One region of the Halobacillus sp. H74 genome, then DNA from elsewhere that is predicted to be linked to it. Evidence: riboswitches for the same ligand, from Rfam matches in the RefSeq annotation. Region 1 holds a riboswitch; each other region holds the start of a gene.

Region 1 (7,383 bases):
CTTCTTCTTCCAGGCGGCGAGAAAGTTCTGGACCACCGGATTTCACTACGCGACCTTGCATCATAACGTGAACTTTATCTGGAGTGATATAGTTCAGCAAACGCTGATAGTGGGTAATGATCAAGCAACCAAAATTTTCGTTGCGCATTTCGTTGATACCTTGTGCTACAACTTTCAAAGCGTCGATGTCAAGACCAGAATCGATCTCATCAAGAATTGCGATCGCTGGTTGAATCATCATTAATTGAAGGATTTCATTTCGTTTTTTCTCACCGCCGGAGAAACCTTCGTTCAAGTAACGCTGGGCCATGTTTTTATCCATATCAAGTGTATCCATTTTTGCGTCCATTTCTTTAATGAACTTCATCAATGAAATCTCATCGCCTTCTTCCCGATGCGCGTTGATAGATGAACGTAAGAAGTCAGAATTTGTCACTCCACTGATTTCACTTGGATACTGCATTGCAAGAAATAGACCAGCCTGCGCACGTTCGTCTACTTCCATTTCAAGAACGTTCTCGCCATCAAGCAATACTTCACCTTTTGTCACTTCATATTTAGGATGTCCCATAATTGCAGAAGCCAAGGTGGATTTCCCTGTTCCGTTGGGTCCCATAACAGCGTGGAATTCACCACCGTTGATTGTTAAATTAACACCTTTAAGGATTTCTTGACCTTCAATTTCTACATGAAGATCTTTAATTTCTAAAGTTGATCCTGACATAATGTATACCTCCAGTATCTATTATTATCGAATGTCCTGGTTGATAGGGATCAAAGAACCATTCTCAATTTATTCTCATTACAATCTTATATCATTTAGTATTTGTTATCAACTTTTTCCTACTAATATGAATAGAAGAAACCAGTTTCACAAATCACCAATATTTTCATTACTCATCCTTATTATAACATGAAAAAATCAGGTGGCTAAAGACACCTGATTCAATCAAAATAAATTATCTATGCAATTGACGGTCGACCTGGGCAATCATTTTCTGACTCTCTTCGAATTCACGTTGGCGCTTTTCTTCTACTTCTAATCGCGTATCCAACTTTCTGCTGTACTCCGCATAACTCATGTTATGCGCTTGGTGCATGGCTTTCTCCATATCAGCAGTGTAATTCAATTGCAGATCGTCACTAATAACGAATCAATCCTTTCAGATTATTTACATAATTTAGAATATCACAGCATTATACGTTAGACAAAACACCGTGAAAGTCCAAATAAGACCCTCAACTGTCGTTTGGTGCGATGTAAGCGTTTAATTCTTTTCTGTTTAAAGAATACATCTTTTTTTCTTTAATATTCAAATTATTCAATCAATTGATACTAGTTGTTAAATCCATATATGCATCCTGGACGAGGGTAACGGCTTGACTGAGAGCTGCTCCTCCACCAAAAGCAGCAGCTACGCCACAAGCTTCAAGGATTTCTTTTTCTGACGCCCCTTGATCTACACAACCTTTGGTATGATAAATCATACAATATTCATCTTGAGCAACGATACTGATCCCAAGTGCCATCAACTGCTTATGCTTTTGGGAGACATCCCCCTCTTTAAAGCACTCTTCTGTGAATTGGCTGAATTTATGAGCCACTTCCGGCATATGGTCTGAGAATACCCCTATACCTTCTTTATAATCATGTAAATATGTCTGAGTCCATGTCATATTTTTCTCTTGCATCTTTTTACCTCCTAAAAAAATAAAGTGACTGCCGTTAGTATCAACAGCAGTCACTCATTTTATCCGTTATTCTGCATCACCAGAAACAGGTACAACGGCTCCATTATACTCTTCTTTAATGAAGGTTTGGATTTCTTCAGAGCGAAGGACTTGTACCAATTGATTGAGTGCTTCATTATCTTTATCTTTGCTTTGAGCTGCTACCACATTAACATAAGGCGAATTCGTACCCTCTAGAATTATCGCATCTTCTTTTGGTGACAGGTCTGCTTCTATAGCATAGTTCGTATTAATGGCAACTAGTACATTTTCTTCACGCTTATAAACTTCTGGAAGTCCTGCAGCATCAACACCCGTATCAAATTCGATATTTTTAGGATTTTCAACGATATCATCTACCGTAGCATCCACTTTTTCAACATTCTCATCCAATTTGATCAGTCCTTCTTTTTCTAATAAGGAAAGAACTCGGCCATGAGTAGAAACAGAACGGCTCATAACAAGTGTTGTACCTTCTTCTACATCCTCCAGGTTATCATATTTTTGAGAATAAACTCCGATTGGTTCAATATGAATCCCACCAAGGTTCACGAAATCAAATCCATCATTCTCTTCTTCTTGTAATTCTAAATAAGGAATGGTTTGGAAATAGTTAGCATCAATACGTCCTTCAGCCAAATCTTTATTAGGTAAAATGTAGTCTTGATACTCCTCAATCGTTAATGTAATGCCTTTTTCTTCAAGAAGTGGTTTCGCCTCTTCCAAAACCTCCGCATGAGGAACACTCGTTGCCCCGACTTTAATTTCAGAGCTTCCTTCACTTCCTCCTTCTTCAGAACCTGAAGTATTATCTTCAGAAGAACCACAAGCAGTAAGTACAAGTACAAATAATAAGGCAAGTGCGCCTGTCCAAATATTTTTCATTTTATAAACTCTCCCTTTAATATATATTTTTTATCTTTTATCCAATTTACGGGTTGCTAAGTCCCCGATGAATTGGAAAATAAAAACAATGATAATGATGATGACAGTACACATAAACACTACATCCCAGTTACTACGCTGGAATCCATAGAAATAAGCAAAGTCACCTAAACCACCAGCTCCGATCGCGCCTGCTACAGCGGTATAACCAATCAATGCAATGGCCGTGACAGTAATCCCGGAGATTAGTGCTGGCTTTGATTCCGGCAGCAGTACTTTGAAAACGATTGTTGAGTATTTAGCCCCCATTGATTTGGCTGCTTCTACAACACCTTTATCCACTTCTTTCAATGCAATTTCTACCAGACGTGCATAAAATGGCGCTCCTCCTATGATTAAAGCTGGCAAAGCGGCTTTAGGTCCTCGAATCGTACCCATTAAGAAATCCGTAAACGGGAATAATAGCAAAATCAGAATAATAAATGGAATGGCACGAAATATGTTAACAAGCGATGCTGTGACCCAGTTCAGCATTTTATTCTGCCAGAGCCCCCCTGGACCAGATAAATAAAGTAATAAACCTAGTAATAATCCAATAACGAACGTTCCAGCAACAGAAATCAGTGTCATATAAATGGTTTCATTTGTAGCTGTTATCATGTCTTCCATTCTTACGTTCGGAAATAACTGATTAAACATGAGGATTCACCTCCACTTCTACAGAGGTCGATTCAATATACTCTATTGCTCTCTCAATTTCACTCTGTTCCCCGTCAAACTGGACGAACATTGTTCCGTACGCCCCTTTTTGGGTTTGAGTGATTTTCCCATGAAGGATATTTACATCTAACTCGAATTTTCTTGATATATCACTGATTAAAGCTTGGTTAGTACTCTCACCAACAAAGTGAAGCTTAATGATTTCACCAGTTCGATAATTATCTTTGATCAACTGCATGGAAGTTTCTTTTTCCGGATCCCCCATTACTTGGTCCACGAATCTTTTAGTGACTTTTTTTTCTGGATGTAAAAATACATCTAGTACATCACCTTGCTCAACGATTTTCCCCTGTTCCATGACAGCTACTTGGTGACAAATTTTGCGGATGACATGCATTTCATGAGTAATGAGAACAATCGTCAAGCTTAATTTTTCATTGATATCGACAAGTAAGTCTAAAATTGAATCTGTAGTCTCGGGATCCAAGGCAGAAGTAGCTTCGTCACAAAGCAGCACTTTTGGATTATTAGCCAAAGCTCTGGCGATTCCAACCCTTTGCTTTTGTCCTCCACTCAATTGTGAAGGGTATGAATTGCCGCGCCCACTCAGCCCTACAAGTTCAATCAATTCATTAACCCTTTTTTGGCGGTCTCCTTTGGATACCCCTGCAATTTCTAAAGGGAAGGATATATTATCATAGACCGTTCGTGACCATAAAAGGTTGAAATGCTGAAAAATCATCCCTATTTCTTGCCTGGCGACTCTAAGCTTCCCTTTACTTAAAGCTGTCAAATTTTGATCATCCATAGTAATACTTCCTTCAGTGGGGTCCTCCAAACGGTTCAAAAGTCGAATGAAGGTACTTTTACCAGCACCACTGTAACCTATTACTCCATAAATTTCTCCTTTGCCTATATTTAGACTTAAATCATCCACCGCTCTAACTTCTTGGTCTTTCGTATGGAAGATTTTCGATAAGCCTTCGATTGAAATCATGGTGTCTCCCTCCATTTCAAAAAAACGCCTTACTGTTATGAGAACAGAAAGGCGTTTTTGTGTCGTCTTAATATCTGTTCTCTCATCTGCCAAAGGAATTTCAACTTTGCAGGAATTGGCACCTTACCAAGTTTTCACTTGCCGGTTGCCGGGCATCACAGGGCCAGTCCCTCCGCCACTCTAGATAAGAGATTTTAGCATATTAACTTATTATTACTTTAACTCACTTTAGCATCACAAGATGGATTCTAGCACTGTGGGAATTTTGTGTCAACTATAACCCGTGGTATTTCGACAAATTTCAAAATTATTTGGATGAATGAGTGTCAAAGTATCCTTTAACAAACGACCGCAATGATATCCTCTATCAACTGAAACTAAAAAAACCCCTTCAAAATAGAAGAGATTCCCTGTCTGTCTCTTCTCATCTGTCAAAGTCTGATGACTTTGCTGGAATTAGCACCGTGCATTATTTTGCCGGTTGCTGGGCATCGTCGGGCCAGTCCCTCCGCCACTCTGGATAAGTGAAGATGTCGTTATGAAATTATAATATATGTTAGCATGGGGTTGAGAATAACGTCAAACGTTAATTTCATCTTATACAAGGAGAATGATTATGAAAGAACAAGCCCCTCATTTTGAACTCCCTTATATTACTGGAGAATCAACTTATAACCTGGAGGATGACATAGAGAAAGTTATCGTCCTGACCTTTTGGACCTCTTGGTGTCCTGATTGTGGAAAAGACCTTCCCAAGAAAGAACAGCTTTACAGTACTGTGGATCACGAAAAAGTGAAGATGGTAACTATAAATGTTTCAGGAAGGGAACGGGATGTAAAAGAAGGCGTTGAATTCGCTGAAAAGTTTTTAAATCAACCGACTCTCGTTGATGAGGGACGTATGACATATGACTTGTATGCTTGCCAGGGCGTTCCGACGACGATCATCATCGATCAACAAGGAAACATTCATGACCGCTTTGGCGATCAAGCATCCTTTTTGGATGTTGTAGAATCTCTCGGTGCCCTAATTTAGATAACATCAGCAACACCCCCTAACACATTACTATGGATTACTTTTCATATAAGGTCGTGGCAAGGGAGAGTTCAATGCATTGTCATCCGACTCCTTTTCTTTTACTCCCTTGTCAGGACTTCCCTTTATGGGGGCAGTGCAGGAAAATCATACATAACACCACTGGAAATAACTCGAGTACTTTGACTTGAATCAAAATATCAAACCAGCACTTCGACTTACAATGTCTTCTTCTTTAAAAGTCACCAACATAAAACTCCTCCCAATTCGTAATTTCGCAAGAGGAGGAGCCCTTCGTCATTTCCCGGGTAATTATTAACTTATTCTACATAGTTAGATATTTTGTCCCTCATAAATGGAACAGAATGAAATGCATAAATTTTTTCAATCACTTTTCCTTCTCTGGTCACCAAAAGGCAGGGAACACTTTTAATCTTAAAGTGCTCCATCAGTGATGGGTGAAGAGAAGCGTTCATTTCTTGGAAAATATCTTTTTCATACAAAGCTTCCAATGTGGAAAGCATTTTTTTCGCCAAGTGACAGGTACCGCAAAAAGGGCTTTGTACAAAAGTGAGTGTTATTCTATCAGCACGAATCATTTCTACGGTTTCATTAGGTACAAGTTCTTGCACAGGAGTCCTCCTAAATTAGATAAATCGGTTTTACATTGAAATGCCTGCTCAGCAAAGCTCTAGCTATCTCGGGCTCAGGGGTCGCCGCCACTTCACGAAAAGCTTTGTCAATATAAATATGTTCTGCGTGGGGGAGCTCTTCAGTTAATTGCTTACGCAACTTATAGCCTGAATCGTCTTCATCAACTAAAATATAGACAGAGCGTTCATCCAAATTAAAATCGAGAATCATTTCTTCCATGCGCTCTATTCCTAAGGTCCCATGAGTACAAATGATTTCAACTTCTTCATCCAGCACCTTTTTCAGCTTCTTCTTGTCTGTGATACCTTCTACAATGACAATACGTTCTCCATCCATCTTCATCACCTTCTATATAGAAACAGACCATGCCAAAGGGGCATGGTCTGAACATGATAAGATCAAACGCGATCATGTCAGACAAGGAAGCATATGTAGCCCTGTCTGTACAATTGCTTGTAAATTTAATAAGAATTAATCTTCATTTATCATTTCTTTATATTCTTCTGGAGACATCAATTCTTCTTTCTCAGATGAATTGCTTGGTTCAACAACCACCATCCAAGCTTTATCATACGGAGACTCGTTGACAAACTCCGGACTATCTTCTAATTCTTCGTTAATTTCTACAACTTTCCCGCTGAGAGGTGCGTACAATTCAGACACAGTTTTCACTGATTCTACACTTCCGAATGGTTCGTCTGCTTCTAATTCTTCGCCGACTTCCGGCAGCTCTACAAATACGATGTCTCCGAGTTCAGACTGAGCGAACTCAGTAATTCCAATACGGACTTTTTCTCCTTCTTCTTTCACCCATTCATGTTCTTCAGAGTAAAGCAAGTCTTTTGGTAAGCTCATTAAGAAAACCTCCACAATAATAATTATAGTTTAACAGCAATTATAAACATAAAAGCAAAAAGCTTTTATTTCCAACGTTCTGCTCACTTCGCCCAATTTTTTTCGAATTCTTCCTGGTTGAATCCAACAGTCACATATTCACCATCTGTTACAATTGGACGTTTGATCAGCATTCCATCAGAAGCGAGCCATTTGATCATATCTTCTTCACTCGCTTGTTTTATCTTTTCCTTCATATTCAGTTCTCTATACTTCTTGCCACTCGTATTAAAGAATTTCTTCACTGGTTTGCCACTCATATTTACGTAATCTTTCAACTGTTCTTCAGAAGGTGGATCATTAACGATATGTACTGATTCGTAGTCAATCTCTGCTTCATCAAACCACTTCTTCGCCTTTTTACAAGTACCACAACTCGGATACCAATAGAAGGTTACAGACATTCAACCATCCTCCTTCCAACTTGTTGTTTTATATTTTATCATACTGAAGCCGGGAATTTCAT
Region 2 (7,383 bases), 240 kb from region 1:
GCCGGGTATGGGAGCGGCCATGCTTGCCGCTTACGGTTGTGGCTGGTTCCAATCTCTTGAAAGCTGTGCAGATGAATTTTTGACGGTGGATAAGACTTATGTGCCTGATCAAGAAAGAGTGGAGAAGTATGAGGTGTTGTTCGGCATCTACCAGGATGTTTATGAACAAACGAAAGATTTGAATGAACGTCTTGTTGCTTATCGTTAATGGAGAAGGTTGTTGCTTCTCACGAATCGCTTGTCGGTGGATGCTTGCCGCGGGCACGGCCTCAGCTAACTTGGTCAAGAAAATCACTTGACCAAGTGGATCTTCGGCTCGTGCTGTTCCCGCAGGCGTCACCACCGAACGCTCATCGTGGAATCAACAGCGGACCATCTAAAAAAGAGTGATTTTCTTCGATTTAAATAAGAAGATCACTCTTTTTTCTTTGATGCATAACTCAGAAAGTTGCAGTTCTTCAGTAGCCTCAACGACTCGCTTTCCGCGGTAGAGCTGGATGACCCGTTTTCCCAGCCACCTTCTCCGAATACAAAAGCCTCGAAACTAAGTATTCTGGATATGGGGATTTTGTTGTTGTGTTTATTACAAAAGGGAGGGAATGGAATGAATTATAATACACTCGGAAAGACAGATTTAAAAATCAGTGAACTGGGTTTCGGAACGTGGGCGATTGGAGGCAGCTGGGGAAAGACCAATGATGAAGAAGCCTTAAGAGCAATTGAATTGGCCGTCGAACGCGGAGTGAACTTTTTTGATACAGCCGATGTGTACGGGATGGGTCATAGTGAAGAGCTTTTAGCGAAAGCCTTGAAAGGAAAAGAATCACAGGTTCATATCGCTACAAAATTTTGCCGGCAAGGCGATATTCATAGTCCGGAAACGTATACGATGGCCCAGGTTTCTTCTTATTTAGAGGATAGTTTACGTAGGTTGAATAGAGATCAAATCGACCTCTATCAATCATTGTCCACCATTTGAGATTTTGGAAGATGGACGTGTTTTTGAAGTACTCGAAAAGTTGAAGCAAGAAGGGAAAATCCGAAACTACGGTGTTAGTGTCGAGTCGGTCGATGTTGGAAAATACGAATGCAGACGCCCTGCAAGTCATTTTTAATTTGTTCCGTCAAAAGCCCTTGGAGCAATTATTCCCTGCAGCAAAGGACAAGGGTGTGGGTATCTTAGCGCGCGTACCTTTGGCGAGTGGGTTACTGATAGGTAAATATACAGAAACACATAAATTTGAAGAAGATGACCATAGGAACTTCAACCGTGATGGTGAAGCGTTCAATGTCGGGGAAACCTTCGCAGGATTAGAGTTTCCAAAAGGTGTGGAGCTGAGCAGCAAGTTGAATTGGATCGCAGAAGAGCGGGGAAATATGTCCAGGGCGGCTTTGAGATGGGTCATGCAGCAGGAAGAAGTGACAAGTGTGATTCCAGGATTCCGTAACCGAAAACAGGTGGAAGACAATTTGTCGGCTGTTGAGGTAAAGCCGTTTAGTGAGGGAGATCTAGAACAGTTACGTGATTTTTATCAAAAAGAAGTGCATGAGTTTATCAGAGGTGTTTATTGATAACAAAGGTTATAGATGTTCAAGTCATGTATTTGGAGGTTGTATAATGATTGTTAATGGGGAAGATGGCTGCTTCAATCTATCAGGTTGTATGCTCCCGCTTCTTTACAAAGGAAACAAAACGCTCAGGGATTAATCCCTGAGCGTTTAAAAGTATGAAAATTTTCAGGAACCACTTACACTTTGTTTTACTTTCTCACGTGCCTTTCGCGCTGCCTCAACCATGTTTGTGAGAGCAGCTGCGGTTTCTTCCGTTCCTCTGGTTTTCAATCCGCAGTCAGGATTGACCCAGAATTGACGAGGGTGAAGGACTCGTAAAGCGCGGAGGATGTTTGCTTCCATCTCTTCCACATGCGGAACTCTAGGACTGTGGATGTCATAAACTCCTAGACCAATTCCTTTTTCATAGGATATTTTCTCAAAGTCAGCTACAATTTCTCCATGGCTGCGCGCGGCTTCAATAGAAATGACATCTGCGTCCAATTGGTCGATGGTAGTCATAATCGTTCCAAATTCGGAATAACACATGTGTGTATGAATTTGGGTTTCATCTTTGACCAACGACGTTGCAAGTTTGAAGGCATATACAGCTTTTTCTAAATAATCGTTCTGTTTTTCTTCTTTAAGTGGTAATCCTTCGCGTAAGGCAGGTTCATCGACTTGAATCATACGAATACTCTTATCTTCCAAGGCTTTTACTTCTTCTTGTAAAGCTAAAGCAACTTGCTTTGTTACTTCAAATCTGCTGATATCCTCTCGAACAAAGGACCAATTAACAATTGTGACCGGTCCTGTTAACATTCCTTTTATCGGTTTATCTGTCAACGATTGCGCATAGGCTATTTCCTTCAACGTCATCGGTTGCTGGTGGACAACCTCTTTATAAATAATCGGTGGTTTGACGCAGCGAGATCCATAGGACTGCACCCAGCCAAACCTTGAAAATACAAATCCCTCCAGTTTCTCACCGAAAAATTCAACCATATCGTTCCGCTCAAATTCCCCATGCACTAAAACATCCAGTCCCCATTCTTCCTGTCGACTGATCCACTCAGATATATTGTTTTTAATAAAAGTTTCATAGTAGGAGTCTGTCCACTCCCCTTTTCTCCAATTCATTCTCGCTTTCCGAATCCCATTTGTTTGAGGGAGACTGCCGATTGTCGTTGTCGGAAGTAATGGGAGGTTGAAATATTTCTCCTGAAGCTTCTGACGAGTACGATAATCAGAGGCTCTTCCGATTTTTTGTTCTTCCCATGTATTCGTTCGATCTTTTGAGGAATCCTTTTGTTCCTTGTCCCCCCATAACTGGATAAGGGCTTCCTTTTGTTTAGTCAATGTTTCTTCCACTGATTCTTTTCCTTCGTTTAATGCTTTCGTCAAGAGGGCTGTTTCCTGCAATTTTTGATCAGCAAAAGAGAGACCGTCTTTCAATACAGGATCAATCTCCTTCTCCGTCTCTATGGTTACAGGAACATGCAATAAACTGCAGGAAGGCTGCACAATAAGACGTTCGTTATCTACCTTTTTTAAAATTGTTTCCAGCTGTGTTAGCTGTTTTTCCAGGTCTGCTCTCCAAATATTTCTTCCATTTATTACACCAGCAGCGAGGGCTTTTTCCTTTGGAAAACCGTATGTTTTCAAATTATCCAGGTTTTTCCCACTATCGTGAACGAAATCAAGACCGATACCAGCCACAGGAAGTGAGACGACTTCTTCATAATGATCGACGGCTTCAAAGTATGTTTGAATCAAGATGTTTACATCCGGCAATTGCCTATGGATCAATTCATAGACTTCATTGAAGAGTTGAAGATCCTCTTTTGTAGTAGAAGTGCAAAGGATCGGTTCATCGAACTGCACCCATTCGGCCCCGGCGTTTTTCAGTTCTTGAAGCACTTGGATGTATAGAGGGACAAGCTTCTTCAAAAGGAAGTTTCCCTTGTTTTTTTCAACACCCTTCGCAAGTGTAATGAAAGTCATTGGACCTAAAAGGACGGGCTTACCAATAATGCCAAGGTGTTCTCTTGCTTCGTTAAAATAATGAAGAGGGAAATTATTGATTAATTCAGGATTTGAATTTCCATCAATTTCAGGGACAATGTAGTGATAATTTGTATTAAACCATTTTGTCATTTCAGAGGCTACGACTTCATCATTTCCACGGGCAATATCAAAATAAGTATTAAGGGAGTCACTTTGATTATAGTTTCCGAAGCGTTCAGGGATCAGACCAAACATAAAAGACGTATCAAGCACGTGGTCATAGAGAGTGAAATCCCCTACAGGAATAAGGTCAACCCCTTTATCCATTTGCTTTTGTAAATGGTCAAGGCGAATTTTTTTCATTTCATCCAATAATTGATTTTCAGAAATTCCACCTTGCCAAAAGCGTTCAAGTGACTTTTTCCATTCTCGTTTTTCACCAATTCTGGGATAACCAATTGTCGAAGTTATTACACTTGTCATCACGATGCCTCCTAATGATTTTTTCAATAAAAAAATCCCTCTATTTATTAGAGAGATGGTTATGACGTTAAAAAACTCATACGGACGTAAAATGCATGCGCGCCAAAACACCTCCCTATTCCTCGTAGGTTTAGTGTACGTTCAACAGGCAGGTCTCCTGACTTATGTTCAACACAAACCTGAGCCTTCCCATCGAGATTCATAAATAAGATAGTGGCATGCAAGCAGGTTTGCTCCTATATACAGTGGCGGGACCGTGCCGGACTTACACCGGACTTCCCTTTTAAGCTGCCTAAGATCGAAGTGGTTTAGGCAGCACCTGAAGATATACGATATTAAATTTTCTTCATAAATACAAAAACCTCTCAATTTGAGAGGTTTAGACATTCGACCTCTCTTATTTTTCAAAGCACTTGCTTCGCTGGAATTAGCACCTAAATCAACGTAGGTATATTGATTCGGCTGCCGGGTTTCATAGGGCCAGTCCCTCCACCTCTCTGAATAAGAGATTATGATTTATGATTAAAAGAAATACTAGCATGGGGTTTCGAGGCTGTCAAATTGGATAGTTAAAATTAATAGAAAAGAGCAATACATCGACTTCAGTGATCTGATTTGCAATAATTGGTAGTAATATATAAATGCAACCATATGGAGGGAGAGCTATTGATAACACAGGCCAAGTATTGGGACGAACGTTTTAAAGAAGGGGAAATTTGGGGTGGATCACCATGTCCTTCAGTGGATATGAGCTTGCCGCATCTAAGAGATAACCATATCCGTTCAATCCTTGTACCAGGATGTGGTTACGGTAGTAATAGTTTAGAATTAGCTCAAAGTGGATTTAAGGTTAAAGGTATAGATGTCTCATCAGAAGCTATAAAGCTTGCATGCAGGAACATAAGTGCCGAGAAAGAAACATAGAGTATCAAGTGGAAGACGTACTTAAACCAAATGATACTAAGGAGAATTTTGATGCGATTTATTTATCAAATGTTTTACACCTATTTTTAAAAGATGAACGTACTTTACTTATGAACCAAATGAATAAGCTATTAAAGCAGGAAGGTTTAATGATTTTTACTTGCATATCTACTGAAGACCATAAGAATTTCGGGGTTGGAGAAGAAATTGAGGAAAATACCTTCTTACATGATGGTAAGTCATTGCATTTTTATGATGAAAAAGAAATTGACCATGAATTACCATCTAACTTTAAGGTTTTAGAGCTGACATTACATACTCAAACAGAAACAGATCCAGCTGGGAACAAAGAGGATTTGGTTTTATGGTTTGTGGTCGCTAAGAAAGTATCTTAAGGAAATGGAAGGATCTAGTGATTGTAATGAATGTTATCTCGATTTCTAGTCTTCAGGAATAGGGGCGATTCAAAAATAGTGGATGTCTCCTTTTTTATTCAAATTTTAAAAATTGTATGATAATATTGTAGCTTACAAGTTCAAGGAGGGATTAAATGATTCATTATAATAATCGCCAATTTGTTTCAATAGAGAATACGGAAAGTGGTGAAGTATCTTCCAAAACTTATTTTGACTACTATCAAGAAGGAAATATCCTTTATGCTGATTACTCAGGGGGAGAGATAGTCAAAGGGAAATTAGTAGGAATAGTAAATACCGATGACACTTTAGAATTCCGATATAATCATGTGAACACATCAAATGAAATCAGAGGAGGGAAGTGCAAATCAGTTCCCCACTTAAACTCTGAGGGGAAAATTGAGCTACATGAAGATTGGCAATGGCTTGATAAAGATCAAACCAAAGGAAAATCCATAGTTAGGGAAGTTTAATGGTTATTACATAAAGAATATAATAAAACATTTGAGTTCTTTTAAATTATATTTCAATTTCAAATCTTCAACAATAGGGGCTTTCCTTTAGTAATTTGGGAAGAGCTTATTTAGTGCTGATCTAAATGGGATATTGACTGGTTTGATATAGAGATATAACCAAGGCAAGTCTGAGCTGAATGTTTGAGGACGGTAAGGTGGAAAGCTAGAATTATAGGTAAGAAGGGAGATGATAACATGAACGAAGGACAGATTTTTCAACAGATCAACCTGGTAAGAAAAGCGACGTTGAAGGAATTGGACAATGTCACAGAAGAACAGGCGGATAAACAGCCGGAAGGATTCAGGAACACGATCCGCTGGAACCTCGGACACATTTACGTGGTGCAAAACTCATTGATTGCTAAGTTCGGCGGCAAACCGATCGAAACGCCGTCCAGCTATCTTAAACTGTTCGCACCAGGCACAAAACCGGCCGATTGGCATGGCGACATCCCGACACTTGCTGAGCTGAAGCAAGAGCTTGAGGAACAGCCGGCTAGACTGAAGGAAGCGCTCGCAGGGCAGCTGGATGATGAAGCGGCAGAAGCCTTCTTATCCCTGCCGACAGTTGGAGAAATTCTGAATTTCACATTGTACCATGAAGGGGTACATACCGGTACGATTAAAGCCTTGAAAGAAAATACGGCAGAGTAAAGGGAAAAGCTGACTAGAGGGGTTAGTCAGCTTTTTTTCTTGATGATTTCATACTGTCTTATTCGCAAAAAAATAACCACCCATAGCTTTACCATCATATAGTAGTGGTAATTTTTCGCACTATGGCGAGTGAACCCCCTAAGATGCTATTGCACTAACCGTTTGGTGTTCTTCTATCCACGATAATATCACGTTAACTAAAAATGGATTTTTTTGACTAGACAATCAAATTTTTAAACAAATTGAAAAGTCAAAGGCATATAGCCTTTGACTTTAGTGTTTATTTGAATATGCCAGCGTCCATCTCTTTGACGATTCTAGTTTCATCTTTATGAATAGAAAGTTTAAGAGAAGGAGCTAAGGTTCCACCAAAATGATCGAATTGGAATTGTTCAGATTGCTGACCGATCTCGCTGACTTTCAGTCCATTCAAGTCATAGAAATTGGCAAAGCTGATGACTGTACCATTCGGCATGACCATCCAGGAATACGTCTGATATGGCTCATCTTTTGGATTCGCAACAACTAGTCCATCTCCATTCAACGGCTCATAGCCTTCTGTCAATGAATCAGAAGCAAAACCATAAAGCCCGTCCGGCCCTGTGATTCCAGGGGCAAACTTATTCTTGTGCGTATCTGTGAATAAGTAATACTGGTTCCCCTTTGTTACGATATGCGGACGCTCAAGCTCCTGATTTACACAGTTCGCTTCCATGATTGGAGGAAGGATTTCATAGTCAGTCAGGTCATTATTCTTCGCTTCTGCTATCCCGATACTTCCATTGAAAAGCTTGGATGCTTCCGGTGCATCATGGTCAGCTGCAAATTCTTCT
Region 3 (7,383 bases), on a different contig from region 1:
TCAATTCCCAAGAATTTAATGTGGGAGACCTGGTCAGTCACCAATATGATTTGAATGAAGCGGAAGAAGCTTTCCAGCTGATGGAACAAGCTCATCCAGAAGTGCGAAAAGTCGTTATCAAGCTATAATCACTCAAAAGTAGCTATGAATGATGGAGAAGGAGTGAAGAATGTATGAAAATGACTATGCGTTGGTTCGGGGAAGGAAACGACCGTGTTTCATTAGAAGATATTAAGCAAATCCCAGGTGTCGAGGGTGTCGTCTGGTCCTTGCATGATGTCCCTGCCGGCGAAGAATGGCCGATGGATAAAATCAAAGAAGTTGAAGCGCAGGCGGATAAACATGGTTTTAATATCGACGTTGTAGAAAGTGTCAACGTTCATGAAGATATTAAGCTCGGTCTTCCTACAAGAGACCAATATATAGATAACTATATTAAGACAATAGAAAAGCTTGCAAAGGTTGGTGTGAAGGTTATCTGTTATAACTTCATGCCTGTGTTCGATTGGACGCGGACGAATTTGTTCGAAGAAATGGATGATGGATCGACCGCACTTTTCTTTGAGAAGGAAAAGATTGAAAACATCGATCCTATTGAGCTTGTAAATAGTATATCGGAAAATTCCGCCTATACGATGCCAGGCTGGGAACCTGAACGACTCGAGCATCTGGCTGACTTGTTTGAACAGTATAAGGATGTGACAGAAGAAGATTTATGGGCGAATTTACAATACTTCTTAGAAAGAATCATACCTGTCGCGAAAGAAAACGACATTAAAATGGGGATTCATCCGGATGATCCACCTTTCTCTGTTTTTGGATTGCCAAGAATCATTACGAACAAAGAAAATTTGCAGCGATTCTTGAACCTTGTAGATGATCCATACAATGGCTTGACTCTATGCAGCGGTTCCCTCGGAGCCAATCCGAATAACAATGTACCTGACATGGTGCGTGAATTCGCGGATAGAGTTCACTTTGCCCATATAAGAAATGTGAAAATCTATGAAAACGGGGACTTTATCGAAACCTCCCACAGGACAAAAGATGGATCAGTCGATATTTACGATGTAGTGAGGGCCTATCATGAAAAAGGGTTCAATGGTTATGCACGACCTGATCATGGCCGTCATATTTGGGGAGAGGAGTGTCGTCCAGGGTATGGACTCTATGACAGAGGTTTAGGAGTTATGTATTTGTGGGGCATATGGGACTCCTTGGAAAGATATGAAGGAAAGGACAATGTCTAATGATACTCAATGAGAATTTGAAAGGTAAAGTAGCTGTCGTAACGGGCGGTAGCGGTGTCCTTTGTGGAGAAATGGCAAGAGAACTGGGCAGACAAGGAGTAAAGGTGGCTGTCTTGAATCGCAGTATCGAATCAGGAAAACAAGTAGAGCAGGACATTAGGTCAGAAGGCGGCACAGCATTGGCATTGTCTTGTGATGTCCTTGATATCAAAAGTGTCCGGCAGGCAGAAGAGAGAATTACGGAGGAGCTTGGAGTTTGCGATATTCTCATTAACGGTGCTGGTGGCAACCATCCTGATGGTACGACAGCGAACGAAACCTTGAAGGAAGAGGATCTCGATAAAGCGGATTTATCCACTTTTTTTGATATGACGACAGAAGGGTTTCAGTTTGTCTTCAACCTCAACCTAGTCGGAACGTTTATACCAACGCAAGTATTTTCGAAAAGAATGATCAACCGCGAAGGGGCGACGATTATCAATATGTCCTCAATGAGTGCTCCCTCTCCAATGACAAAGGTCCCTGCTTACAGTGCAGCGAAAGCAGGTATTGATAATTTCACCCAGTGGCTGGCCGTACATATGGCGGACGTTGGCATCAGAGTGAACGCAATTGCTCCCGGTTTCTTTCTTACTGATCAAAACCGGGCGTTACTAACCAATGAAGATGGTTCATTGACAGAGCGTGCTCATAAAATCATCAGCCAAACCCCTAAGCAACGCTTTGGAAAACCTGAAGACTTGCTTGGAACTTTAATCTGGCTGGCTGATGACGAGATGTCTGGTTTTGTCACAGGTATCACGGTCCCTGTGGATGGTGGATTCCTCGCGTATTCCGGTGTGTAAAAAATAGATTAAAGGAAGGAGGAAGATATCATGAATAGAAATCTTTTCGACCACATGTTATCTTCAGGTATTGTTGCTGTCATCAGAAAAGTGGATCCAGCTAAGGTGAAGCCTCTTGTTCAGGCATTTATCGACGGGGGAGTGACAGGAATAGAGATTACGATGGATTCGGAGGATGCCCTGCGGGTCATTACGGAAGTGAAAGAGGAGTTTGAAGAGAAAGCAGTCATCGGTGCTGGGACGGTAATGAATAAGGAACAGGCAGAAAAGGCGATTTCAGCAGGTGCTGACTTTATATTTGCTCCGATTTTATGTAAAGAGACAGTCGAATACACAAAAGAACAGGGGGTTATTATGATCCCTGGCGTATTTACTCCCACTGAAATGCACCTTGCAGATCAATGGGGAGCGGATATGGTGAAGGTTTTCCCTGCCAATGTGCTTGGGCCGAAGTTCCTGAAGGATGTCAGCGGACCTTTAAGCCACATCCAAATGATGCCAACTGGAGGCGTCAATCTTAATAATCTTCAATCCTTCATGGAGGCTGGTGCGGTAGCTGCGGGAATAGGAGGTTCTCTCGTTAATAAATCGTTGATCGAACGTGAGAATTGGACAGAACTTCAAGAACTGGCAGAGCAATATGTGGAGAAAGCGGGCTTAGTCAAGGTGTAAGGGAAAATGCCTTATCATCTCTCCAAGTTATAGGGGGCTCATGGCAAGACAGCCGCATCCTCGTTTCTAACCTTGATAACTGAATAGGGGGAATAAGTGGATGGAGTCGCCCTTCACTTGTATACTCTAATAATAGGTGGGCTAACCGAATTTATTATACGGAATATATTTAAAGATATGGAGAGTTCAAATGAAAACGGTGACTATTTCCGATGTTGCTACACACGCAAAGGTATCAAAGAGCACAGTTTCTCAATATTTAAATAAACGATATGACTATATGGGTGAAAAGACGAAACAGAGAATTGAACTAGCAATTGAAGAATTGGGTTATCAACCTAATATTGTTGCACGAAGCCTTAAGCAGAAATCTACAAAGACGATCGGAGTGATTGTAGCAAATATTCTACACAACTTCACAACAGAAGTAACAAGGGCGATTGAGGATGTATGTATCAGTTCTGACTATCACACCATCATATGTAACGCAGATGATGACCCTGAAAAAGAAAAGCATTATATCGAAATGCTACGAGCGAAACAAGTAGATGGGCTGATCATCTTTCCTACAGGTGATAACAGAGGATTATATGAAAAAATGCTCAAGGATCGCTACCCTGTCATCTTTTTAGACCGTAAAGTGGAAGATATTCCTATTTCATCAATCTTATTAGATAATGAGATGGCTTCAGGCCTGGCTGTAGAACACTTCGTTCAAAAAGGTTACAGTCGTATCGGCATGATAACCACTTCTATCATCAATCACATCACGCCGAGGTTAGAACGTATTCAGGGTTATGAAAAAGCCATTCATAAAGAAGGGCTTCCTTTTGTTGAAGAGTATGTGAAAAGTGCGGAGCCTACGAATATCCAGCGGGTGCTTGAAGAGTTATTGGACTTAGAAGAACCTCCTGAAGCAATCCTCGCCGGAAATGACCTTGTATTGATCGAAATATTGAAATACGCAAAACAAAACGGTATGAAAATTCCTGAAGACCTGGCTGTCATTGGTATTGATGATGTTTCTTTTGCCAGCTTCTACACACCAGCGATTACAACGGTGGCCCAACCAACATTTGAAATAGGAAAGATGGGGGCCGAAGCTTTACTGGATAAGATCAGGAATAACAAAGTAGAAGATGAACTTCTAAATTACAGATTCGATCCCCATTTAATGGTCAGGGACTCAGTTTAGAGAAAACATATGAGGTGTTAGGTTGAATTTGCAATAACAGAGATAACGAATTATTTTTGTTTGAAGAAAAATTCCGAGATGACAGTAGCTGGAGGAATTAATCCACATTACCGCAGGTTTCAGCGTAACCCCCGACAACGTCATGGTAGGAATGGTGATCATAAAGCACGGAATCCTGTCTGTCATTGCTTCCAAATGAAAGGAGAGATAGAGGACCTATGAAGCACATCATCCAAACCGTCTCCTGTCCACGGCCACTCGTATTTTCGTTTCAGGCGAAGGACGATCTGGTTTGATGGGGAAAGCTTTCGCTATGCGGTTGATGCATAGTGGGTATGAAATTTACGTAACAGGAGAAACGATTACACCAAGTATTGAAAAAGATGATTTATTAATTATTATTTCGGGATCAGGAGCCACCTCATCACTTCTTCAATATGCTGGATCTGACCGATTTCCATGTCAATAAACCGACGACGCATCTGAGGGCTCCCTTTGACAAGATTGAGAAAATAATAGAGCGCTAAGTGAATATACTCTTGTGTGAATTTTTCCGGGGATAAAGATCATAGTTCAGAATAATTTGTCAATTTCTGGTTCTTCCTGTATAGTAGACTTTAAAATCAAATACATTGTTTCTTATCCAGAAAGGTGGAGGGACTGGCCCGGTGAAACCTTAGCAGCAGACTTTCGATAGTACTGTGCTAATTCCAGAAGCGATTTGCTTGGAGATAAGAAGAGAAAATGATTCGTATTCCATTCAGCCCCTCTTCTTATATAGAAGAGGGGTTATTTTGTTTCATGTGAAATCACAAATCATAAGGAAGGCGGGGATAAGCCCATGTCAGTATCAACAGAAAGAAATGTGAAGAGACAACCATTCAAAGGAGATCATGTCGGCAGCTTTTTACGTCCTGAACGTCTGAAACAAGCACGCGCAAAGCAGGAGAGAGGAGAGATTACAGAACAGGAATTAAGAAAGATTGAAGATGAAGAGATTATTAAATTAGTAGAAAAGCAAAAGGAAGCGGGCTTGAAAGCTGTAACGGACGGAGATTTCCGGCGCAGCTGGTGGCACTTCGACTTTCTTGAAGGACTGGATGGGGTCGAAGGGTTTGAGGCTGAGCGCGGATTGAAATTTGATGGGGTGGAAACGAAAGCGCGCGGAATCAAAGTGACAGGGAAAGTGGGTTTCACCGATCATGATATGATAGAACACTTTCGTTTTCTGAAAAAGAACGCAGGGGACGCGGTCGCCAAATTAACGATCCCAAGCCCTAATATGCTTTTATTCCGAGCGGAAAGGGAAGAGGGTATTTATGAAAGTGATGAAGCCCTTGTCGATGACCTGATAGCTGCCTACCAAGGGTTCATACAGAAAATTTATGAGGAAGGATGCCGCTATCTTCAGCTTGATGATACATCATGGACGACTTTCTTTTCTGAAGAAGGACGCACATCCATCGAAGAGAAGGGAAAAAATCCAGAGGAAGTGGCAGAACTGTGTGCACGTGCCATCAATGAGGCGATAGCAAACAGACCAGCGGACATGCTCATCACAATGCATATCTGCCGGGGGAATTTCCGTTCCACCTTTATGACAAGCGGCAGTTATGAGGCGCTTTCTGAAACGATTTTCGGAGGATTGGATGTCGATGGACTGTTCCTTGAATTTGACGATGAGCGCTCCGGAGGTTTCGAACCCCTTCGTCATGTCCGGCGTCCAGACCTTTCGATCGTTCTCGGCTTGATCACCTCCAAATTCGGTGATTTGGAAGATCCGGAACGAGTGAAAGCGCGTATTTTGGAAGCGTCCGATTATGTAGCAATGGACCAATTGTGTTTGAGCCCTCAATGTGGATTCGCATCAACGGAAGAAGGAAATGAAATTACTGAACAACAGCAATGGGGTAAAGTACGTCATGTGGTGAACATTGCCGACGAAGTGTGGAATGAAGGGTAAATAATGTTTTAATAACCTTCCAGCCGGCTACACATAGAATGTACCGTTAATTGGTAGATGATTTATTTTTCTATAGTTGGTTATGCAACTATAGGTTTTCTCAAAGGAGGAATAGATTCATGAAATCACTAGAGAATGCACTGAAACATAAAGTAGGACTAGGTACCGCACCTTTAGGTAATATGTTCCGGGACGTGCCGGAAGAAGAAGCGCAGAAAACAATCCAAACCGCTTGGGACCAGGGAGTGCGCTATTTTGATACCGCCCCTTTTTATGGCGCTGGTTTAGCAGAGATCCGGGTAGGTGAAGTGTTATCAAAATATAATCGTGATGACTATGTGATAAGCACAAAAGTAGGTCGTTATATGACTGAAGAAACAGAAGAGAATGAAGGTCTGTTCGAACATGGCCGTAACAATCAAGTCATCACAGATTACACGGAAGTAGCAACGAAAAGGTCGATCGAACAGAGTCTGGAACGTCTACAAACCGACCGTTTGGACATGGTCTTCGTTCATGATGTTTCTCCAGATTTCCATGGTGATGCATGGACCGAAAAGTTTGAACAAGCTAGAAAAGGAGCTTTCCGCGTGCTGTCCCGTCTTCGGGAAGAAGGTGTCATCCGTGCCTGGGGACTAGGTGTCAATACGACAGAACCGATTGAACGTGCGATGGATCTGGAGGACACAAAACCGGATATCTGTTTATCTGCTACGCAATATACCCTTTTACAACACGAACAAGCATTACAGGGTATGATGGCAAAGGCTGAAGAAAACGATGTGGACATTGTGGTCGGAAGCCCTTATAACTCCGGGGTACTGCTTGGCGGTGATCATTATAACTATGAAAAAGCGGGCGATGACATTATTAATCATGTCAATCAACTGAAGGAAATCGGTGAAAAATACAATGTTCCGTTGAAAGCAGCTGCTCTTCAATTCTCAACAGCTCACCCGGCGGTCAAGTCAGTGATTCCTGGTTCCACACGTCCGGACAGAATTAAAGAAGACCTAGAAATGATCCAAATGGACATTCCGAAAGATTTCTGGAATGAACTTGTGGACAAGGGCTTTGTTTCAGCTGAGGCTCCTCTGCCGCAATAAGAATTGAATAGTAAAAGCAATCGAGTATGAAATCGCTGGGATTTCATACTCGATTTTTTGTGTGGAGAAGATGGATTTTATTGCTTTCCCTCATAATATTACGGCTCCCTTTCAGCTGTATGTATGGGAATTGTTAAAGATTTGACAGTCGTAATGTATTTCTTTATAATTCGAAATATGTCGAATTATAATAATGAAAACTTAAACAAATTCAGCGAGATTTTCAAAGCCCTATCCAATGTTCACCGGCTGAATGTTTTTCTATATTTAGCTGAACACTGTACTCCAGGGAAATCCAGTACCGATAAAGAGATGAGGATGACGGTGGGTGAATTAGGAGAGGGATTAAATA
Region 4 (7,383 bases), on a different contig from region 1:
CGCTTCTTTTCTCCTGCTTCCATGGCTGACATATAACACAGCTTTCATCAGGCTACCCCTTTCTACCCTACAACGGACTCGATGGCTGCCGTTTCTTCTACAGCATAAGGCTCAAACCACTGCAGTTTTTCTCTGAGTTTGACTACATCTCCCACAACAATCATTGATGGATTCTCGATGTGACGAGCTTTTTCCACGATCGTCGTCAGAGTCCCTGTAACCGTTTTTTGCTGCTCTGTCGTTCCCCATTGCACAAGGGCGATGGGTGTATCTGCTTCCCGCCCATATTTCAGGAGGCGATCACAGATGTCGGGTAATTTCTTCACCCCCATATAAATACACAAGGTATCCATACTTTTAACGACGTGTTCCCAATATTCTTCTTCATCTTCTCCAAGCTTGCTGACGCCTGAAATGAAAGCGACTGAAGAGCTGTACTCCCTGTGAGTCACAGGAATTCCTGCATAGGCGGGGGCGGCGACACCGGACGAAATTCCAGGGACGATTTCAAACGGAATGTTTTTGCGTGCCAATTCTTCCGCCTCTTCTCCTCCCCGTCCGAAGACAAAGGGATCACCGCCTTTTAAGCGTGTAACTGTTTTGCCTTGAAGAGCGTATTTGCATAATAGATGATTGATAGTCTTTTGGGATAATGCGTGATGATCCGGCCGTTTACCGCAAAAAACCATTTCGGTATTTTCCCCTGCTTCATTCAGTAGCTCTTCGTTTATCAAACGGTCATACAAAATGACATCTGCCTGTTGGATTGTTTTTAATCCTTTTAAAGTGATTAAATCGTAATCTCCAGGTCCTGCACCAACGATATAAACTTTAGACATCCTGTCACGCTCCTTTTTTAATCCACCCTTTTTCTTCAAGCAAGACCAGCAGTTGATCGGCACAGCTTTTCACATCATAATCGAAGGAGTGTAACACCTGTTCAGGGTCGATCGGTGCTTCATAGGGGGAATCGATCCCCGTGAATCCTTTGATATGACCCTGTCTTGCTTTCTCATATAACCCTTTAGGATCTCTTGCTTCACATTCATCGATCGGACAATCAACATACACTTCTAAAAAGTCTTCTTCAGGGAGAGAAGCACGGATACGGTCCCGATCTTTTTGATAGGGGGAAATGAACGCCGTCAGAACAATTGCGCCGCTATCTGCGAACAGTTTAGCTACCTCCCCGATCCGGCGTATGTTTTCTTCCCGATCTTCTGCTGAGAACCCCAGGTCCGAATTTAGTCCGTGGCGGATGTTATCACCATCGAGCAGGTACGTATGAATCCCTCTCTCATGGAGGAGATGATTCAGCTGGTTCGCAATACTGGACTTACCAGATCCTGAGAGTCCGGTGAACCAGATCACTCCGCTGTGATGGCCATTTTTATTTCTGTAATTTTTTTGGCTGACAGACGCCTGATGCCAGGTTATATTCCTTTCCATTTGAGTCACCCTTTCACTCCTGCGGTCTTTTCTTGTAATCCATCGATCAGAATTTCGACTACTTCAGGACGACTGAATGTTTTTGGCGGTTTTTCTCCATTTCGTAATAGTTCTCTCACTTTTGTGCCAGAAAGAATGACGTGATTTTCTTTTTCATGTGGACAAGTTTTATGCGATGCCATCGCTTCACAGGCTTTGCAGTAAAAACTGTGTTCAAAAAATAATGGCGTTATTTCCAATTCATCCTCTTCAAAATGGCTGAAGATTTTCTGTGCATCATAAGTCCCGTAATAGTCGCCTACACCTGCATGATCCCTTCCGACAATGAAATGGGAACAGCCAAAGTTTTTCCGTACAATAGCGTGGAAAATAGCTTCTCTCGGACCAGCGTAGCGCATAGCTGCAGTGAAAACGGCTAATGTAACACGATCTTTCGGGTAATAGTTATCAATTAAGACTTGATAGCTCTTCATTCGAACATCACTTGGGATATCATCACTCTTTGTTTCCCCGACCAGTGGGTTCAGAAATAAGCCGTCTACAGTTTCAAGAGCCGCCTTTTGGATATATTCATGGGCTCTATGTACTGGATTTCTCGTTTGAAAGCCCACGACTTTTTCCCAACCCAACTGTTGGAACAACTCTCTCGATTCCGCAGGGTCCAGGTAGAATCGATCATCATGTTCTTTTGTTGAGCTTTGAAATACTTCAATATCTCCAGCTACGTAATGATCTGGTCGGCCAAACAACTTCTTCACCCCGGGATGACCCAGATCAGTAGTTAAGTACACATTTTCGGCTTCCTTCTCTTTATCCGGTTGATATATGTCAGATACTTCAATGGCTCCATAAACCTTTCCATCTTTCACTAATTTCACTCGATTTCCTTGCTGCAACTCAGCGGCTGTCGCTTCATCCACCGGAAGGGTGATCGGAATACTCCACGGTGTCCCATCTGCAAGTCTGAGATTCTCGACTACAGAATCGTAGTCTGCTTGATTTAAAAATCCTTCAAGAGGGCTGTAGGCACCATTCGCGATCAGCTCGACATCACTTAATGCCATCGCATCCAATTCAATACTCCCTGTAAAATCCTCCTGCTGATTATTACTCCATTTATTAATTAATTTTCCTCCATGAGGTGTAATGATAGACATTTTATAATTCCTCCTTTTGTTATTCAGCTATTGTTATTTCCAGCTGTATGAAGTCCGCATTCTGTTTTATTGAATCCTTTCCACCTGCCCGACCGGCTCTCGTCTGTACTTGGCGAGGTGCAAGGGATGCAGCCGACACTCGGATAGTTTTGATCATGCAATTCATTGTAATCCAAGCGATTTAGTCGGATATATTGCCAAACGTCTTCCCATGTCCAATGAATTAGGGGGCATACCTTGATTAACTTAAAACGCTCATCCTTATTTACGAAATCAGTTTTACTCCGACTAGGTGACTGTTCACGTCTGAGGCCAGAAAACCAGGCCGCCGCACCTGAGAGTGCATCTTCAAGAGGTTTGATTTTACGAATATAACAGCATTGATCCGGCTGGCGTTTCCACAAGGCTGACCCATGCTCCTCCGCTTGTTCCTCTACTGTCAGTTCAGGTTTTTTCATGTGAATTCGTAATTCAGGGTATCTATTTTTCACTTTTTCAATCAATTCATAGGTTTCCTGGAAATGAAGGCCAGTATCTAGAAAGACTACTTCAGCATCTGGTTTCACCTTTGAAATAAGATCAATGAGAACGATTCCTTCTGCTCCAAAGCTGCAAGCATATACAACATCTGACCCGTATTGTCCATAAGCCCAATGAATGACATCAAGTGCACCCTTCGTTTCGTCATCTGGTTGATGGTTTGTGAATGGATCCCCCGGAAAATGATCATAAGTGACAATATCGTTTTCCATAAGCTCCTCCTTTCATTGCTTCAAACAAAAATACCTTTCTTCGTGGATAAGAAGAAAGGTATTTACTCGGTAAAGTAAGAACCATTCTTCTTATCTTTCCAAGCGGTTCAACCACTTGCTGGAATTGGCACAGTGTCTGATCAACTAACATCAGACCCGTTGCCGAGGCTTCGAAGGGCCAGTCCCTCCACCTCTCATGATAAGAAAACAGGATAGGTTGATTAAGTTTTCTGAAAAACTAATTGATACAAATCTTAGGCTCCTTTTATAGATATGTCAATACCATTTTAAAAAATTACAATTTTTCTGTTAATTTCGGAATTAGTTCTTGACATAACATTCAGTGTCCATTAGTTTTAGATATATTATCATTTTAAAAATTGAATCCTTATGAAGAGTCGGGGGAGGAACCTGGTCTGACGATCCCGCAGCAACCACACTGAAAGGTGCTCATTCCAGCAGACAACTCGTCTGAGAAATAAGGAGAGGCTTTATTTGGACCTCTTCTCATTGGAGAGGTTTTATTTATGTCTTTTTCAGACCTCTTCAACCATAAAACCAAGTAAACTTATATGTTTAATCAAAGGAGAGGTTGTTTTTGAATAAATTATTAATTTTCGCATTGGTAGGATTTTTCACCCAGTTAATTGACGGTGCCCTTGGTATGGGATTCGGCCTGACATCTTCCTCAATCTTACTCACTTATGGCCTGGCACCTGCAGTTGCTTCTGCTTCTATTCATATGGCCCAGGTTGCCACAACAGCTGCTTCCGGATTCTCTCATTTCAAGTTTGGCAATGTCGATAGGAGACTTGTCCTAAAACTGGCCCTGCCCGGCGCGGTCAGTGCATTTTTCGGTGCAGCTTTATTAAGTCGCATCCCTGGTGAAACCATTCGCCCATACATATCCGTTTTTCTTCTGGGTTTAGGAATTTACATCGTAGTCCGTTTTCTTTCACTTAATCGGAATAAAACGCTCAATAAAAGCGACAAGCCGCTGAACAAGCGATTTATCTACCCATTAGGTTTTGTCGGTGGGTTTCTCGATTCGATTGGTGGCGGAGGATGGGGGCCGGTTAATACGCCTGTCCTTCTTTCACGTGAAAAGATCGAGCCGCGTAAAGTGATTGGGACTGTGGACACAAGTGAATTCATCGTGACTATTTCAGCAACACTTGGATTTTTGACTTTTTTAGGATGGGAACAATTCAGTTGGCTGTTGGTGTTCGCGTTCATCATCGGCGGTGTGATAGCTGCACCTCTTGCAGCATGGCTTGTCCGTATTATGCCTCCGCTCGTCCTCGGAGTACTTGCCGGAGGGTTCATCGTATTGACTAATGTAAGAACCATTATGATCACCATACCTCTCAATAGCACAGGAACCGTCCTGATTTATTCTCTATTGATAGCTGGTTATATTGTGGCAATCGTTCATTCTGTAAAAAAGTACGTCAAACTGAAACGTACGAACCTCCGCAGTCAAACTTGACTGCCTATCCCTTTTAACAGAAAAAAGGCTCAGAGCTAATACTCTGAGCCTTCGCGTATGGCAGATCCGTTCACAGGTGAGGGTACTTTTTTCTATTCAATGGAGAAAATATAAGAATAGATCGGTTGACCACCCACGTGAATCTCCACCTCTAAATCTTCATATGTTTCTTCAAGGTATTCTTCAAGCTCTGTGACTTCATGTTCTTCGACGTCTTCCCCTGTCAGAATCGTCAGTATTTCATCTTCGTTCTCATCAATCATTTGACTTAACAGCGTTTTAGCTGTTGTCAGGGCATTTTGATCAGTTGAGGAAATTTTGCCATCCGCAATCCCCATGAAATGATCTTTCTCAATGTTCAGGCCATCGATTTGCGTATCTCTTACCGCATACGTAATTTGACCGGTTTTCACGACGGACATAAGGCTGATCATTTCATCTTTATTCGCCATCAGGTCTGCTTCAGGATTAAATCCTAATAAAGCACTCATGCCTTGAGGAATGGTTTTAGTCGGGATGACCACAACTTCATCTTCTGCGATTTCCGCCGCTTGCTCAGCAGCCATCACGATATTTTTGTTATTCGGCAAAACTAACACACGTTTAGCATGAGCTTCTTTGATGGCTTCAGATAAATCCTGTGTACTTGGGTTCATCGTCTGACCACCCTGGATGACCACAGTGGCTCCGAGACTTTCAAATAATTTTTTGATGCCTTCCCCCATGCTTACTGTAACAATTCCGTACTCCGCTTTTTGATTTGACTTCGGCTTTTCTTTTTTCTTCTTACCGACAATCGAAGTATGCTGTTCACGCATATTTTCAATTTTCATGTTGATCAGACTTCCGTACTTTTGGCCTAGTGTCATGGCTTCACCAGGGTATTCTGCATGGACATGAACTTTGATCAAATCTTCATCAGAAACAACGAGCAGGGAATCACCGATTTCGCTCAACTGATTACGAAATTCATCTTCATCGTAAGGAGTCTCTGCTAATTTATCCTCTTCGAATTTGACCATGAACTCTGTACAGTAACCGAATTCAATGTCTTCTGTATTCATAAAGTCTTGGGCAAGCTTATGGTGTTCGGCACTTACCATATCATCCATGGAAACCGTATCATCGATATCAGGAAGTTCTTCCCCTTTCAAGTTGGCAAGAAAACCTTCATAAATGGTCACTAATCCTTGACCACCACTGTCTACGACTCCGACTTCTTTCAAAACAGGTAATAGATCAGGCGTCCGCTTCAACGATTCTTTTGCAGCAGCAACAACACCTTCTACGAAAGGGATGAAGTCGCTTTCCTGCTCAGCGAGATCGACAGAAGCTTCTGCAGCATCTTTTGCAACCGTCAAAATTGTACCTTCCACAGGTTTCATAACAGCTTTATAAGCAGTGGTAACGCCTCCTTGAAGCGCATCTGAGAAATCTTTCGTCGTTAAAGTTTCTTTCTCTTCGACCACTTTGGAAAATCCACGGAAAATCTGGGAAAGTATGACGCCGGAGTTCCCGCGCGCACCCATTAATAACCCTTTGGATAGTGATTTAGAAACGATGCCTGCATGATTCCGATCGACCATTCTTACTTCCTCCGCCCCAGAAGTCATGGACAAGTTCATATTCGTCCCTGTATCCCCGTCCGGCACTGGAAAAACGTTCAATGCATCAATCATCTGTGATTTCTGTTTTAAATGATGTGCCCCTTGCAAAATCATTTCGGCTAAGGTTTTGCCGTCTAACTTTTGTAACGTCACGCTTACTTCCTCCTTTGACTACAACTGCTGCCTATTCGCTTGTCACCCGGACTCCTTGTATGAAAATATTCACAGAGTCGATAGACAATCCGATTGTTTTGTTTAATGTGTATTTCACTTGTGATTGGACGTTATGGGCCACTTCAGAAATCTTTGTACCATAACTCACGATAATGTACATATCTATATGGAGGCGATCTTCGTCCTGTCTGACCACGACCCCTTTTGAAAAGTTCTCTTTGCGTAACATTTCAGATAGGCCGTCACGGATTTGATTTTTTGATGCCATACCGACGATTCCGTAGCATTCAACTGCTGCACCACCAGCAATCGTTGAGATGACTTCATTACTTATTGTTATATGACCATATTTATTATTTAAATCAACGGACATATAGATCCTCCTTTATTTTCCTCTATTTCTTCACTTATTATAACATAAGTTGAACGCATGAATTGCTATTCATTTCTCAGAAAATAAGCTGTATATCCCTATTATACTTTGTAACAATCTATAGTATCTGTCAAGAAGAAATTCTTGATATAATTCGATTCTGCTTATTGCAAACACCTATTCTATATGATAAAGTTACTAAGTATCTGATGATTTATGTATGTAACAGGAGGGATTTTCATATGGCAAGAAGAAGTGTTCTATCTGGTAAAGGTACACGCTCAGGTAACCACCGTTCACACGCGATGAACGCTAATAAACGTAAATTCAAAGCTAATGTTCAAAAAGTTCGCATCCTTGTGGATGGCAAGCCTCAAAAGGT

The links. Region 1 has a riboswitch for S-adenosylmethionine ahead of ACTWPX_RS11785 (methionine ABC transporter ATP-binding protein). Riboswitches for the same ligand answer to the same signal wherever they lie in the genome.
Region 2: it holds a riboswitch for S-adenosylmethionine, as region 1 does, so the genes downstream of both, metE (5-methyltetrahydropteroyltriglutamate--homocysteine S-methyltransferase) here and ACTWPX_RS11785 (methionine ABC transporter ATP-binding protein) in region 1, are expected to answer to the same signal.
Region 3: it holds a riboswitch for S-adenosylmethionine, as region 1 does, so the genes downstream of both, ACTWPX_RS02315 (5-methyltetrahydropteroyltriglutamate--homocysteine S-methyltransferase) here and ACTWPX_RS11785 (methionine ABC transporter ATP-binding protein) in region 1, are expected to answer to the same signal.
Region 4: it holds a riboswitch for S-adenosylmethionine, as region 1 does, so the genes downstream of both, ACTWPX_RS03580 (phosphoadenylyl-sulfate reductase) here and ACTWPX_RS11785 (methionine ABC transporter ATP-binding protein) in region 1, are expected to answer to the same signal.

What each region holds. Positions count from the first base shown of each region.
Region 1 is NZ_JBQQCI010000004.1:506,308-513,690, reverse strand. Features, by position in the region: gene sufC (Fe-S cluster assembly ATPase SufC) at 1-724, opposite strand, end outside; gene ACTWPX_RS11805 (hypothetical protein) at 960-1,100, opposite strand; gene ACTWPX_RS11800 (carboxymuconolactone decarboxylase family protein) at 1,327-1,692, opposite strand; gene ACTWPX_RS11795 (MetQ/NlpA family ABC transporter substrate-binding protein) at 1,759-2,616, opposite strand; gene ACTWPX_RS11790 (methionine ABC transporter permease) at 2,647-3,315, opposite strand; gene ACTWPX_RS11785 (methionine ABC transporter ATP-binding protein) at 3,308-4,333, opposite strand; SAM riboswitch class I at 4,413-4,524, opposite strand; SAM riboswitch class I at 4,755-4,860, opposite strand; gene ACTWPX_RS11780 (TlpA family protein disulfide reductase) at 4,950-5,369, shown strand; gene ACTWPX_RS11775 (thioredoxin family protein) at 5,690-6,001, opposite strand; gene ACTWPX_RS11770 (toprim domain-containing protein) at 6,012-6,359, opposite strand; gene gcvH (glycine cleavage system protein GcvH) at 6,495-6,878, opposite strand; gene ACTWPX_RS11760 (arsenate reductase family protein) at 6,962-7,321, opposite strand.
Region 2 is NZ_JBQQCI010000004.1:265,559-272,941, forward strand. Features, by position in the region: gene xylB (xylulokinase) at 1-208, shown strand, start outside; partial or broken gene ACTWPX_RS10585 (aldo/keto reductase) at 605-1,572, shown strand; gene metE (5-methyltetrahydropteroyltriglutamate--homocysteine S-methyltransferase) at 1,738-4,041, opposite strand; cobalamin riboswitch at 4,172-4,379, opposite strand; SAM riboswitch class I at 4,436-4,549, opposite strand; gene ACTWPX_RS10595 (class I SAM-dependent methyltransferase) at 4,708-4,965, shown strand; gene ACTWPX_RS10600 (hypothetical protein) at 4,974-5,360, shown strand; gene ACTWPX_RS10605 (n-acetylglutamate synthase) at 5,516-5,854, shown strand; gene ACTWPX_RS10610 (DinB family protein) at 6,092-6,550, shown strand; gene ACTWPX_RS10615 (glycoside hydrolase family 68 protein) at 6,831-7,383, opposite strand, start outside.
Region 3 is NZ_JBQQCI010000001.1:481,301-488,683, reverse strand. Features, by position in the region: gene ACTWPX_RS02350 (zinc-binding alcohol dehydrogenase family protein) at 1-128, shown strand, start outside; gene uxuA (mannonate dehydratase) at 174-1,250, shown strand; gene ACTWPX_RS02340 (SDR family oxidoreductase) at 1,250-2,095, shown strand; gene ACTWPX_RS02335 (bifunctional 4-hydroxy-2-oxoglutarate aldolase/2-dehydro-3-deoxy-phosphogluconate aldolase) at 2,126-2,767, shown strand; gene ACTWPX_RS02330 (LacI family DNA-binding transcriptional regulator) at 2,958-3,962, shown strand; gene ACTWPX_RS02325 (hypothetical protein) at 4,060-4,194, opposite strand; partial or broken gene ACTWPX_RS02320 (SIS domain-containing protein) at 4,216-4,404, shown strand; SAM riboswitch class I at 4,599-4,700, shown strand; gene ACTWPX_RS02315 (5-methyltetrahydropteroyltriglutamate--homocysteine S-methyltransferase) at 4,804-5,925, shown strand; gene ACTWPX_RS02310 (aldo/keto reductase) at 6,045-7,031, shown strand; gene ACTWPX_RS02305 (ArsR/SmtB family transcription factor) at 7,155-7,383, shown strand, end outside.
Region 4 is NZ_JBQQCI010000002.1:67,501-74,883, reverse strand. Features, by position in the region: gene ACTWPX_RS03600 (sirohydrochlorin chelatase) at 1-48, opposite strand, end outside; gene cobA (uroporphyrinogen-III C-methyltransferase) at 63-839, opposite strand; gene cysC (adenylyl-sulfate kinase) at 844-1,449, opposite strand; gene sat (sulfate adenylyltransferase) at 1,455-2,606, opposite strand; gene ACTWPX_RS03580 (phosphoadenylyl-sulfate reductase) at 2,630-3,358, opposite strand; SAM riboswitch class I at 3,446-3,564, opposite strand; SAM riboswitch class I at 3,744-3,843, shown strand; gene ACTWPX_RS03575 (sulfite exporter TauE/SafE family protein) at 3,957-4,847, shown strand; gene ACTWPX_RS03570 (DAK2 domain-containing protein) at 4,940-6,607, opposite strand; gene ACTWPX_RS03565 (Asp23/Gls24 family envelope stress response protein) at 6,639-7,001, opposite strand; gene rpmB (50S ribosomal protein L28) at 7,244-7,383, shown strand, end outside.